DNA from 4 places in the Paenibacillus sp. CFBP13512 genome. Region 3 is predicted to be linked to each of the others. Evidence: riboswitches for the same ligand, from Rfam matches in the RefSeq annotation. Region 3 holds a riboswitch; each other region holds the start of a gene.
What was found. A riboswitch is a leader RNA that binds a small molecule or an ion and turns the genes downstream of it on or off. The one in region 3 is predicted to bind thiamine pyrophosphate.

Region 1: another riboswitch for thiamine pyrophosphate. It lies ahead of PaeCFBP13512_RS15755 (ABC transporter substrate-binding protein); the one in region 3 lies ahead of PaeCFBP13512_RS04870 (thiamine phosphate synthase).
Region 2: another riboswitch for thiamine pyrophosphate. It lies ahead of tenA (thiaminase II); the one in region 3 lies ahead of PaeCFBP13512_RS04870 (thiamine phosphate synthase).
Region 4: another riboswitch for thiamine pyrophosphate. It lies ahead of thiM (hydroxyethylthiazole kinase); the one in region 3 lies ahead of PaeCFBP13512_RS04870 (thiamine phosphate synthase).

What each region holds. Positions count from the first base shown of each region.
Region 1 covers NZ_QGAD01000011.1:13,843-16,993, forward strand. Annotated here, with positions in the region: gene PaeCFBP13512_RS15740 (bifunctional 2',3'-cyclic-nucleotide 2'-phosphodiesterase/3'-nucleotidase) at 1-256, opposite strand, end outside; gene PaeCFBP13512_RS15745 (aspartyl-phosphate phosphatase Spo0E family protein) at 587-763, opposite strand; gene PaeCFBP13512_RS15750 (pyridoxamine 5'-phosphate oxidase family protein) at 1,054-1,470, opposite strand; TPP riboswitch at 1,709-1,820, shown strand; gene PaeCFBP13512_RS15755 (ABC transporter substrate-binding protein) at 1,937-2,977, shown strand; gene PaeCFBP13512_RS15760 (MTH1187 family thiamine-binding protein) at 2,998-3,151, shown strand, end outside.
Region 2 covers NZ_QGAD01000009.1:197,822-200,972, forward strand. Annotated here, with positions in the region: gene PaeCFBP13512_RS14860 (ABC transporter ATP-binding protein) at 1-754, opposite strand, end outside; gene PaeCFBP13512_RS14865 (ECF transporter S component) at 732-1,328, opposite strand; gene tenA (thiaminase II) at 1,346-2,032, opposite strand; TPP riboswitch at 2,177-2,280, opposite strand; gene PaeCFBP13512_RS14875 (TIGR01777 family oxidoreductase) at 2,452-3,151, shown strand, end outside.
Region 3 covers NZ_QGAD01000003.1:90,819-93,969, reverse strand. Annotated here, with positions in the region: gene thiS (sulfur carrier protein ThiS) at 1-102, opposite strand, end outside; gene thiO (glycine oxidase ThiO) at 93-1,265, opposite strand; gene PaeCFBP13512_RS04870 (thiamine phosphate synthase) at 1,274-1,909, opposite strand; TPP riboswitch at 2,153-2,262, opposite strand; gene PaeCFBP13512_RS23630 (ATP-binding cassette domain-containing protein) at 2,426-3,151, opposite strand, start outside.
Region 4 covers NZ_QGAD01000018.1:11,636-14,786, reverse strand. Annotated here, with positions in the region: gene PaeCFBP13512_RS19365 (alpha/beta hydrolase) at 88-918, shown strand; TPP riboswitch at 1,104-1,206, shown strand; gene thiM (hydroxyethylthiazole kinase) at 1,377-2,195, shown strand; gene thiD (bifunctional hydroxymethylpyrimidine kinase/phosphomethylpyrimidine kinase) at 2,314-3,129, shown strand; gene thiE (thiamine phosphate synthase) at 3,122-3,151, shown strand, end outside.

The DNA of each region.
Region 1 (3,151 bases), on a different contig from region 3:
TGGTTGCTTCTGCACGAGCATTTTTGATCAATGTCGCTGTTTTAGCGTAACCGTATTGATCTGTAGTTGCATCTGAGTAGTAATCATAGTTCATTACGTTAACATGAATATCTGTTGTCTCCAACAAACGCAATTTCACTGTAGATTCAGAAGAAGTGGTTTCTGCTGCAAAAGCAGGAACTGCCGACACTGCAAACAATTGCAGCGCTGCGATGACAGTAATTGCTTTTTTAAATGTTTTGTTTCCTAAGTTCAAAATAAAAAACCCCTCCCAAATATATTCGCATTTGCTTGACCTTTTACGACTTTATCTCTGCGCCCGATATGTATTATCAGCATGAATAACTCGCTTAACCATAATTCATGCTGTTTTAAAACGATTACATTATATATTGTAATCTATTTATAGAATAGGCAAGATAAAGAAGAAAAGGCTACCAAAAGAAACGCATGATAGAATTGTATACTATCAGCTGATATATTTGAAGGGTTATTAGTTCTATTTTTTATGAAAATGATATTTATTTTACGAAAAATTCTATATTTTACATGATTGTGTCATGTTTCTTTTCATAAAATCTATACATTAAGGTATTAAAAAATCGGCATCTTGATCTTTATATTGAAAATACATATCTAAAATTCGATCTAATTGCTCGGACTGATCCAACACACGATAATCACGTACTCCGTGTTCTTCTGCCATCTGGTTCAGTATGCGGCGTTCCTGTTCGATCTGCTGTTCAATCTGTTTTAAATTCAAGGAAACCACCTCCAGTATAGTTCCTTTACAGTTCTACAATAAGAACTTTCAGTTTATCCCACCATCGGCATTTTACATGTTATGATCTAAAATAATTCTACTTATCTTTTTATACCTTATTTGGGCATACCTTATCAAGTTCCTCAAGTACCTATTTTATCCTTTTTCTGGAAATAAAAAGACGAAAAAACTCGGAATTTGAATTTTGCATTCATTTTACTTGTTTCGCAAATTCAAATCCCGAGTTTTTTATACTATTACTGCCTATTTAATTCTTTTGAAAAAGAATATTATGCAGTCCAAGTTTGTTTGTTGCCATCTTTATCTGTATATTCAATCGTTTGTGGTTTGATATCTAGGATCACATAATCAGGATCTTCTGGACCGGAGAACCATTCTTTAAATTCTTCTTTCCAGACACGTTTTTTGAGTTCGTCGTCTGTAGATACAGAACTTACGCCTTCAATTTCAACGACTTGACTTGTGCCGCCTTTTTCATAACCCAACAATACATAACAGTTCGGATTTTTTTCTAACTCTTCGACTTTATGTGTTTTGCGGTTCGTCGCGAGATGAATATTTAAGCCTTCATTATATAGCGCCATATAACGTACTTTAGGTTTGTCATTTTCTACAGTACCTAGTGCACAAAATGGGTTACCTTCTAATGCAGTCAAAATTGCTTGTTCTTCAGCTGTTTTACTCATGATCAATCTCCTCCTGTATATAAACGTATGGGTGTATTCAATTTCTTAGTCTATGTATATCAAATAGATATGATAGAAAAAGATTGAATGGAACTTTATTAGTTACAAACTTCCGTATATGTAAATACCCTTAGACAGAGTTCCTGAACCGAAATAGATTGTCTATTGCTGATGACAACGCATTCTCTGTACTGGACAGTTGATACCCTCTGGTCTATAATTACAATGTAAAAAAACCGCATACGTACAGGGGAGCTAGTTGCAACTGGCTGAGAGTGTATTGTGATAAATACAGACCCTTATACCTGATCTGGATAATGCCAGCGTAGGAAAGTAACAAGTCGTTATATGCTGTATGTTGAGCTTATAATTGCACCTATGTCGTCCCGATGGGGGCGTTTTTTTTATGCCTTTTATCAAGTGAAGACCGATTCTACTATTTGATTGAACAGAAAGAAGGGTTAGGATGATTGGAAATAAAAAAGGGTGGCGGAAAGGCTTACCATGGTTAATGGTAGGTTTATTATGGATCACAACTGCATGTGGTTCAGCAGCAAGTACAACCAATACAACAGATGAAGCGGGCAATACATCTGCACTTAAAGATGTCAAAGTCGTTCTAGACTGGACACCTAATACAAATCATACCGGCTTATATGTAGCCCAAGCACAGGGCTTTTATAAAGAAGCAGGATTGAATGTCGAAATTATAGCGCCCGGACAAGGCGGAGCAGATACGATGGTCGCTTCTGGTGAAGTGCCTTTTGGAATCAGCTACCAAGAAAGTGTCACACAAGCTAGAGTTCAAGGTGTTCCACTCGTCTCGCTTGCTGCTGTTATTCAACATAATACTTCTGGCTTCGCGGCACCTACAGATCGCGGGATCAAGACGCCTAAAGATATGGAAGGCAAATCCTATGGCGCTTGGGGCTCTCCTGTTGAAGAAGCTGTCATGAAATCGATTATGGACACGGACGGCGGCGATGTTAGCAAAGTTAAAAGTGTGAATATCGGGAATGCCGATTATTTTACAGCAGTACAAAAAGGAATCGACTTTGCCTGGATATTCTACGCATGGACAGGCATAGAAGCTGAACTTCGTGGTCAGCCGTTAGATATGTTATATGTTAAAGATTATTCTGACCAACTGGATTACTATACCCCTGTTATCGTAACCAATGAGAAGCAGATCTCTACCGATCCTGAATTGGTCAAATCATTTATGGCGGCAACCAGTAAAGGGTATGAATATGCGATTGCGCATCCAGACGAATCTGCGGATATCTTGCTCAAAGCTGTTCCTGATCTTGATCCTAAATTAGTAAAAGCCAGTCAAGAATGGTTATCTCCACGTTATCAAGATGATGCACCACGCTGGGGTGAACAAAAACAATCCGTCTGGGAAGGATATGCCAACTGGATGTTCAAGCAAAAATTGCTCGATAGTCCATTAGATGCAACTAAAGCCTATACCAATGATTATTTACCTGCGGCAACGACTAAATAGAGAATAAGGAGATGGATAGAATGGCACATACGTTACTCAGTATTCAAGTAATTCCCAAAACACAAGCAGGCGAGAACTCTTATGATTATGTAGATCGGGCGATTGAAGTGATTCAAGCATCCGGCGTGAAATATGAAGTTCATCCACTTGAGACTACTATGGAAGGCGAACTTA
Region 2 (3,151 bases), on a different contig from region 3:
GCGAAGGATGGTCTTGCACATCGTCCCATGTATACGGAAATAATTTGGGTTGCCAGATGCCTGCTTCTTGCATCTCTGCTCGATATCGCTGGATCATCTCTGCTGGCTCTCCTTGCGCAATCATAATACCTTGCGCATTCATAAGGATGACTCGATCCATCCACTGTATACAGCCATCTAAAGTGTGCTCGACAAATACCATTGTCTGTCCATGCTGATCTGCTAGCTCATGTAGCAATTGAAAGATTTCTTTACGACTGACTGGATCTAATTGTGCAGTCGGTTCATCGAAAAAAAGAACTTCTGGTTCAAGCGCCAACAGACAGGCTAATGCTAACCGTTGCTTCATGCCACCAGACAATGTCTCGATCGGCGTATGCCCATCTATATCCAGACCTACTTGCTTCATGACAGCCTCTATCATGGCATCCATTTGAGTACGGGGAATCAAGCGATTTTCTAAGCTAAAAGCGATCTCTTCATCCACATGAAGCATGCAGAACTGGGAATCTGGATCTTGGAACATGACTCCACATTGAGGGGCTAATCGAATCTCACCTTCCACCTCGGCTTCTACATGTTCAGGAATAATGCCTGATAACACAGATAATAGTGTCGACTTCCCACTTCCACTTGGTCCCAAAATAAGTACTTTTTCACCTCGTGAGATCGACAGATCAATACCGTTCAAAACGTTAGCTTCTCGATTATAAAAGCGTACCGACAGGTCTTTACACTCCAGAAGCGATTCCATTAGGTTTTCCCTTCTTCCGCCGTGCTTTCATAATTTCGTATTGATCCAGCACTCCTGTTTTGCACAAAGCTTCTACGACAATCTTGGCTAACCCTCCACCTAAGATCATTCCGCTGATCATTTGAATAATCAGCGTTAACAGCAATACCTGAGTTGTATAGTAACCGAATCCGTTAGCAATAACGTTATAAAGGACTCCACCTACCGCTGCCAATGCACCAGACAACATGAGAGTCATCAAGTTATACCGTTTGTAGCCAAATAGAGCGAAAGCAATCTCTGCTCCAATCCCTTGAAACACACCGATCAATAAGGCAGATAAGCCAAAATGACTACCGGTTAATAGCTCTACCGCCGCAGCCGCTACTTCAGCGATCAATGCCGCCCCTGGCTTACGAATAATATAAGCCACAATCGGGCTTGCTATAATCCAGATGCCAAACATAAATCCTGCACCTACCGGTCCAACCAGTGCTGAGATCGGTATCCATAACGTAGACCAACCTAGATAAATCACACCGCAAGCTACGGCTAAAATAACTGTTAATACAACCTCTTTCATTTTCCATGTCATATGGATCGGCTGAGCATTCATACGCGTGCAACCTCCATCGGTACAGGCCAATCTTGTAGCGTGTAAGCCATATCCCAGAACATATATTCAAATTGACAGCTCAGTAGAAAATGTTCTTTCATACGTGCACGATGTGCAGGTGTTGTCTGCTCTGCCCATTGATCTAAGCGAGCGCAAAATTGATGCGTTATTGTATCTGTTCGATTGCCATAGAAGCTGATCCAATCATAAAAAGGATGAGATGCATCAGGCTTCACCTCTTCCAGTAACTTCACACCAATTTCCCAGTATGTCCACGGACAAGGCAATAATACAGCCAAAATATCACCCAGATCACCTTCATGAGCTACCGTTAACATATGACGAATATAATGATGAGACGAAGGCGAAAGCGCGTATCCTTGTAAATCTTCATATCTTACGCCTGCTACATCACAGAAATTATTATGAGGATGAATTTCACTATGAAGCACAAATGAAATCTGTTCATTAAACATCGCCATATCTTCGCGTGTTGGGCACTTGGCAATCGCTGTTCCATAGATACGCATAAATGAATTCAAATACTCAAAATCTTGTTTTACATAATGGATTAACTGCTCACTACGCAGATCACCTTTGGCAATGCCTTGAACAAAGGGATGATTGAAAATCGCTTCAAAAATAGGGTCTGCTGCCTGTCTAATTTCCTGTGAAAATGTCATAATTGTATCCTCCTTAGATTGAAGCATCAGGATCGATGCTTGGTTAATAAAGAAGGACCACTGCTGGAATATATGGAAAAATACATGCAAAAAAGCCGCCCCGTGATGGAGCGGCAGAATAGGTGTACGTATTGTACAGGTACTCTTGCACAGTCTCCACTTTCCTACGCTAGTATGAACTAGATCAGGTTCCAAGGGTCCGGGATCTTCCCGTCTCAGCCTACACAAAGGCTCCCCTAGTGGTCATTCGATTCATTTGCATCTTACTGTACACACGATTGAAGAGACTGTCAACTGCTATAAGAATCTTGTGGTTTCCTTTTTTTACCGTTATACACTTATAAAATGGTGTAAAATATAGATATTATTAGGTATTTGCACGCAGATTAAAATATCTGAATAGAAGTGAGTTGATGGGGATGACACGTAAAGTAGTATTAGCAGGCGGTACCGGATTTATCGGCCAGTATTTGGAAAAAAAGTTTACAGCTATGGATATAGATGTTCAGATCATTTCCAGACAATCTCCACATATCGCATGGGATGATTATCAAGGGATTGTGCAAGCGTTAGATGGCGCAGAGATGGTGATTAATCTGGCGGGGAAATCGGTCAATTGTCGTTATAACGAGCAGAACAAACGTGAAATTATGAATTCCCGAGTAGAAACCACACAGATTCTTGGAAACGCTATCTTGGATTGTGAACATCCGCCTGCCGTATGGATAAATTCCAGTACAGCGACTATTTATCGTCATGCAGAAGATCGTCCGATGACCGAGACGAAAGGCGAGATCGGGACTGGCTTTTCAGTCGATGTTGCCAAAGCTTGGGAAGAAGCTTTTTTCGCGTTTAACCTTCCTCATACACGACAAGCGGCATTACGAATAGCGATTGTACTCGGTCCGGGCGGTGGGGTTATGACTCCTTTTCAAAATCTTGTTCGCTTTGGACTAGGGGGTCATCAAGGATCAGGCAAGCAGATGTTTAGCTGGATTCATGTTGAAGATTTATTCCAAATTATTTTATTTATTCAAGAGTGGGAATCTCTGGAAGGAGTATTTAACTGTACGTCACCGAATCCAGTCACCAATCGGGAACTGATGGCGACCATGCGCA
Region 3 (3,151 bases):
AATGACTGTTTTTTGACCAAGCGATAATGATTCTAGTAGTTTGGATACGGTATTGTATTCAGGTTCTACATATTTCCGATTGCCATTAATTATTAATTCCATATAGACACTCCTTCGATTGTAGATAAAGATTTAGTTGATAGAGATTTCGACTTTCGTAAAGCTCGTTCTGGTGAAAAACAATCGGGAATATGACCTGTATGATTGTTTATGAGTGCCTCTGCTATCCATTTTGCTGTGCCAGCAGCCAACAACATTCCATTGCGATAATGACCGGATGCTGTCCATAATCCAGCGAGCGGTTGAATTTGCCCCAAGTAAGGTAATTCATCCGGTGTTCCAGGTCGTATGCCTGACCAACAACGTTCAAACGTAGCTGATCCCACCGCAGGTAGAAATTGCTCCGCTCCAGACAACAACTGAGCAATTGCAGAAATATCTACTGTTGTATCTGTACGTTCTGGTTTACTCGTAGCTCCGATCCAGATTCGATGATCGCTTTTGGGAATCATATAAATGCCTTTTCCATAGATCGTATGTCCAAGATACTGAGAAGGCGTACTAACTTCGATTAATTCTCCTTTGACCGGCACAAAAGGCAAATGATACTGCTCTGTTGCTAACAATTGTTGTGTACACAAGCCTGTTGTTAAAACTACTTGTTCAGCATAGATCTCCCCTTGGTTAGTGATTACACCTGTAATATGATCTTTCTTTTGCGAATGTAGTAAGCGATATACTTCAGTCTCTGGATAAAAATCAACATGATATTGAATCGCTGCTTGAACAAGGGCTTGATTGAGCAAAGCTGGAATTAATTGCGGTTCATCTGGATTGTAGATCATGCCAGAAGGAGCATAAATATATGGCTCCACTTGTGCTAAATGTGAAGGACTCCACCACTCTTTGCGATCTACTTGGGAATCAGTATGTGTAGGAACAGCAGTCATGGGTAGCAAAAATCCTTCTGTTCGCAGTCCAATATCAATCCCTGTCTGCTCCAATAGATCAGTAGCCAGCTTGCTATAGAGCGATTGACTGTATAATGCCAATTGATACAACTCTTGATGAGCGAAATGTTCTGAATGAGCCGCTAACATTCCACCTGCTGCCCCTGACGCACCAGAAGCGGGTTGATTTTTTTCCAGCAAAGCGACTTTGACTCCTTGTTGTACCAGTTCATAAGCAAGCGCAGCACCGATAACGCCAGCGCCTACAACGATCACGTCATAATGATTAGTCTTACCATTCGATAGATGAACCATCCGCCGATTCACTTCTTTCCTAATGATTGTGATTGTAGATCGGTAAAAGTAACTTGTTGAATACTTTCGTTATATAACCGACAGACATGCTGTGGATGTTCCGCTTCAAAAATACCCGACATGACAGCTATTCCTGTAGCACCTGCTTGATGAATGTCTTGGCAATGTTCGGGTTGAATACCACCTATAGCAATCACAGGTATAGATACAGCATGACAAAGCTTTTCTAATTGATCTAATCCTCGTGGACTCAGATCTGGCTTAGAAGTAGTCGCATAAATATGTCCATAAAAAAGATAATCTACCCCTTCATCTTGAGCTTGTAATGCTTGCTCTATGCTATGAACAGATCGCCCGACTTTCCATCTTGAAAGAGGATCATCTGTAGTTATATAAGACATATGTTCACTTAAATGCACACCACCTATATTCAGATCCACTGCTAATTGAGATCGGCTATTGATCCTGATTTTGGATCGTGGCACTCCTGTATGAATCAACTGCTGGACAGCATCAATGATCTGAGAATCAGACCACTTTTTTTCACGAATATGAATAGCGGTTGTCCATGAATAGATCTGGGAAGCTATCTTTACAAGCTGATCGATCGATTGTTGACCTGTACTGATGGCATGAAGCTCCATAAGATATATGCTCTCCTTCCCTCAAAATATGTATAAGTGAACGCAAAAAAGCCACTTCTTATGAATAAAGAAGTGGCTAGTATAAACTTAGAAAATAATGATTCTTGTCTGAGATCAAACAAGATTATTATTAGAATAACGGACAACATATCGACAATCCTCATAAGCTAATTCTGTATAAAATAATTTCTGCTCCATACAGTCAATGACTTAATCGTACATGCAATATGATCTAACATTTCCGTAACTCTGCTACCACTTCCCTACGCTGGTATGATCCAGATCAGGTACAAAGGGTCCGAAAGCAATATCTACTTTCATCTCAGCCTCAAGCGGCCCCCCTAGTGCATTCAAGCTATTCGATTTGTTATTCATCTTAGCAAACAGATTTCGATAAAGCAAATCATTATAGAAATATAATATACAAATAATGTAAATCAAAAGCAAATATACATCCAAAATTATTATAAATAAATGATATTGTTAGCTTTATTTATAAAAATATTTATACATCTATTATTTTGCTTTAGCTTCAGACCATTGCTCAACATCCCAAATTTTAGTGACCCAATCTTCATAAAATTCAGGTTCATGAGAAACAAGCAAGATCGTACCTTTGTATGCTTTTAAAGCACGTTTCAGTTCGTTTTTAGCATGAACATCCAAGTGATTGGTAGGCTCATCGAAAAGTACCCAGTTGCTTTCACGTAATAAAAGTTTGCATAAGCGTACTTTCGCTTGCTCTCCACCACTTAACATACGCATAGGACGTGTAATATGCTCATTTTTCAATCCACAACGTGCTAGGTGACCTCGAACTTCATTTTGACTCAAATGAGAAAATTCATTCCATACTTCATCAATCGGTGTCAATTGATCCGGGCGTACTTCTTGCTCAAAATAAGCCGAATGTAAATAATCGCCAAGATACGTTTTACCACTAACCGGTTGAAGTTTACCTAGAATTGTTTTGAGCAAAGTTGATTTACCTACACCATTACAACCTACGATAGCAATTTTCTCGCCACGTTCAATATTCATAGTCATTTTAGGCAATAAAGCGTGAGTATAACCGATCTCGAAGTCTTTACCTTCAAATACCGTTTTACTACTTGCACGTGCTTCTTTGAAATTAAATGTCGGCTTTGCAAATTCTTCCGGTTTGTCGATTCGCTCGATCCGATTTAATTGCTTTTCACGACTTTTCGCACGTCCTGATGTCGATGCACGTGCTTTATTTTT
Region 4 (3,151 bases), on a different contig from region 3:
CAATGATCTAGCGTTAATGATAATATGATTTCAAGATTAAAGCTCATTAAACTGATCGGAATTGTTTATTTAAAAGGAGGAATCATCATGGAACGTAATATCGTCATTCGACATCACGACTTGGATCTGACAGCTAGTATTCATTATCCAGAACAGGAACCGCAATTAGCCGGACGGGGCAAAAGCCGTACACCGCTGATTGTGATCTGCCATGGTTTTGTAGGCAGCCGCATTGGAGTGGATCGCCTATTTGTTAGTACAGCCCGTGAATTGGCGGCTGACGGTTATATGGTGGTTCGTTTTGATTATGCAGGTTGCGGTGAAAGCAGCGGCGAATATGGCAATGAAGGCTTAGAATCAATGGTTGCTCAGACTCGTACTGTACTTGATTATGCGATGACTTGCAGTGATATTGATCCGACACGGGTCACTTTAATTGGACATAGCTTGGGCGGAGCTGTAGCGATTCTGACATCGGTACGCGATCAACGTGTCAAAAGTCTGGTGCTCTGGTCAGCAGTAGGGCATCCATTTAACGATATCGTCAAATTAACAGGACGTGACAAATACGATCAAGCAGTGATCGAAGGCAAAGCCGACCATCTAGGGTATTCATTTACGCCGATATACTTTGATTCACTTGGCAATTATCAACCGTTTCAAGAAGCCAAGCAGTTTAATGGCGATGTGCTCGTTATTCATGGAACAGGCGACGATGTGATCCCTGTCGATTATGCCTTTTTATATCAGAAAGTATTCTGGACACGTTCAGAAGGACGCTGTGATAAAGAGATCATTTTTCAAGCAGATCATACGTATTCTAACGGTACACACCGACGTGAATTACTGGACAAAACTCGTCAATGGCTTACAGGACGTGAAGTGGCTCAGACCGATTGGCAACACTGGATGATATAAGCGTTTGGCAATATAAACACTTATATCGTAAGATATTTTGCTATCGCAAAAATCATGTTCGATTGGACTAGAAGAAGTAGCGCTTATACCGCCAAGCGCTTGTATAGTAAGATATTAACCAATTTCTCACTCTTTACCAGATCATTCACCAGTGGTATGGTAAGAAAGAACAATTGAATAGTTACTGATTTCACTAGGGGAGCCTGTTGGCTGAGACGAAAATGAATTTTCGGACCCTTGGAACCTGATCTGGATTATACTAGCGGAGGGAAGTGGAGGCTGAATTTTCACTCAAGTTATGTCTACCTGAATGAATGTTTGACCCATTTGTCTCTTTAGAGATGGATGGGTCTTTATTGCGTTCAGCTCTTATAATATAAACCCTAACCTTTTCTACATATAATCCAAATAGAATGAGGTAATCGCAAAATATCTATTTATTACAGGAGGCTAATCAAATGAGCTTTTTAGCAAAAGTACAAGCACAAAATCCACTTGTTCATAATATTACGAATATGGTCGTGACTAATTTTACAGCCAATGGATTGCTGGCTTTGGGCGCTTCTCCTTTTATGGCATATGCCCATGAAGAAGTAACAGATGTGGCTGCAATGGCAAGTGCTGTGGTGCTCAATATCGGTACGCTTGATCCTTATACAGTCGAAGCTATTCTCCAAGCAGGACGCTCAGCCAATCAAGCAGGTGTACCTGTTGTATTTGATCCGGTAGGAGCAGGAGCGACACCTTATCGTACCCAGTCAGCGATACAGATTACTGAGCATATCCAGATTGATGTGTTACGTGGCAATGTGGCTGAAGTCGCTAATGTCATCGGCGAACAATGGCATATCAAAGGCGTAGATGCAGGAGCAGGCGAAGGAAATATGGTCGAGATTGCTGAACAAGCGGCTCGCCAATTGAAATGTATCGTAGCGATCACAGGCGAAAAAGATGTGGTCACTGATGGCAATACCACCTATACCATTGCAAATAGTCACAGCATCTTAACACGGGTCACAGGCGGAGGTTGCCTGCTCAGTGCTGTTGTGGGTGCATTTATCGCAGTGGCTGATCCTACAGAGTCACAAGAACGCTTAAACGCTGTAGTTGAAGCACTAGCGTTTTACGGTATCGCAGCAGAGATTGCTTACCAACAGACCGCAGGACAAGGCACAGGTAGCTTTCAGATCGAATTTATCAATCAACTCTCTCTAGTCACACCCGATATCGTATCCACCCATTCAAAAATCGCAAAAGTCCAGCGCTTGGCAAGATAAGCGCGACATCTTCTAATCAAATAAAACGTGATTTTTGTGTAACAAAATATCTTACGATTAGCGCTTGGCAAGATAAGCGCGACATCTTCTATCTAATATATCCAAAGGAGTGAAAAAGATGAATGTATATCAAGCTTTAACGATTGCTGGTTCAGACAGTGGAGGAGGCGCAGGGATTCAAGCCGATCTCAAAACATTTCAAGAACTCGGAGTCTATGGTATGTCTGTTCTTACTGCTGTTACGGCTCAAAATACAAAAGGGGTACAAGGAGTCTATCCGGTAGAAATTGAAGGTATTATTCAGCAATTGGATTCAATCGGTACAGATCTACAACCGCATGCTGTCAAAACAGGGATGTTATTTAGCGCTGAGATTATTCGTCATGTCGCTCAAAAAGTAAAACAGTACCAGTGGCAACATCTAGTGATTGATCCAGTGATGGTAGCCAAAGGCGGATCTGTGCTTTTGCAACAAGAAGCATTACAAGCGCTCGTCTCGGATCTGATTCCGTTAGCAGAGATCATCACTCCGAATTTACCAGAAGCAGAGCTACTCACAGGGATATCGATCACCAACATGCAACAGCGTGAACAAGCCGCCACACAGTTAATTGATATGGGTGCAACGTATGTAGTGATTAAAGGTGGACATGATGCATCGACTTCAACCGTTGTGGATTTGTTGTATGATGGACAACATTTTGAATATTTTGAAAGCCAGCGTATTGATACAATGCATACGCATGGGACAGGCTGTACTTTTTCAGCGGCATTAACGGCAACATTAGCTCAAGGTAAATCGATCCATGAAGCTGTAGATACCGCCAAGCAATTTATTCAAGCCGCGATTGAAGATGGACTGGGAATTGGTTCCGATCATGGGCCTACTAATCATTTTGCGTATCAACAAAGGAGCCGGGTCTATAATGTCTAAGCCAGATCAACACCAATTGCGC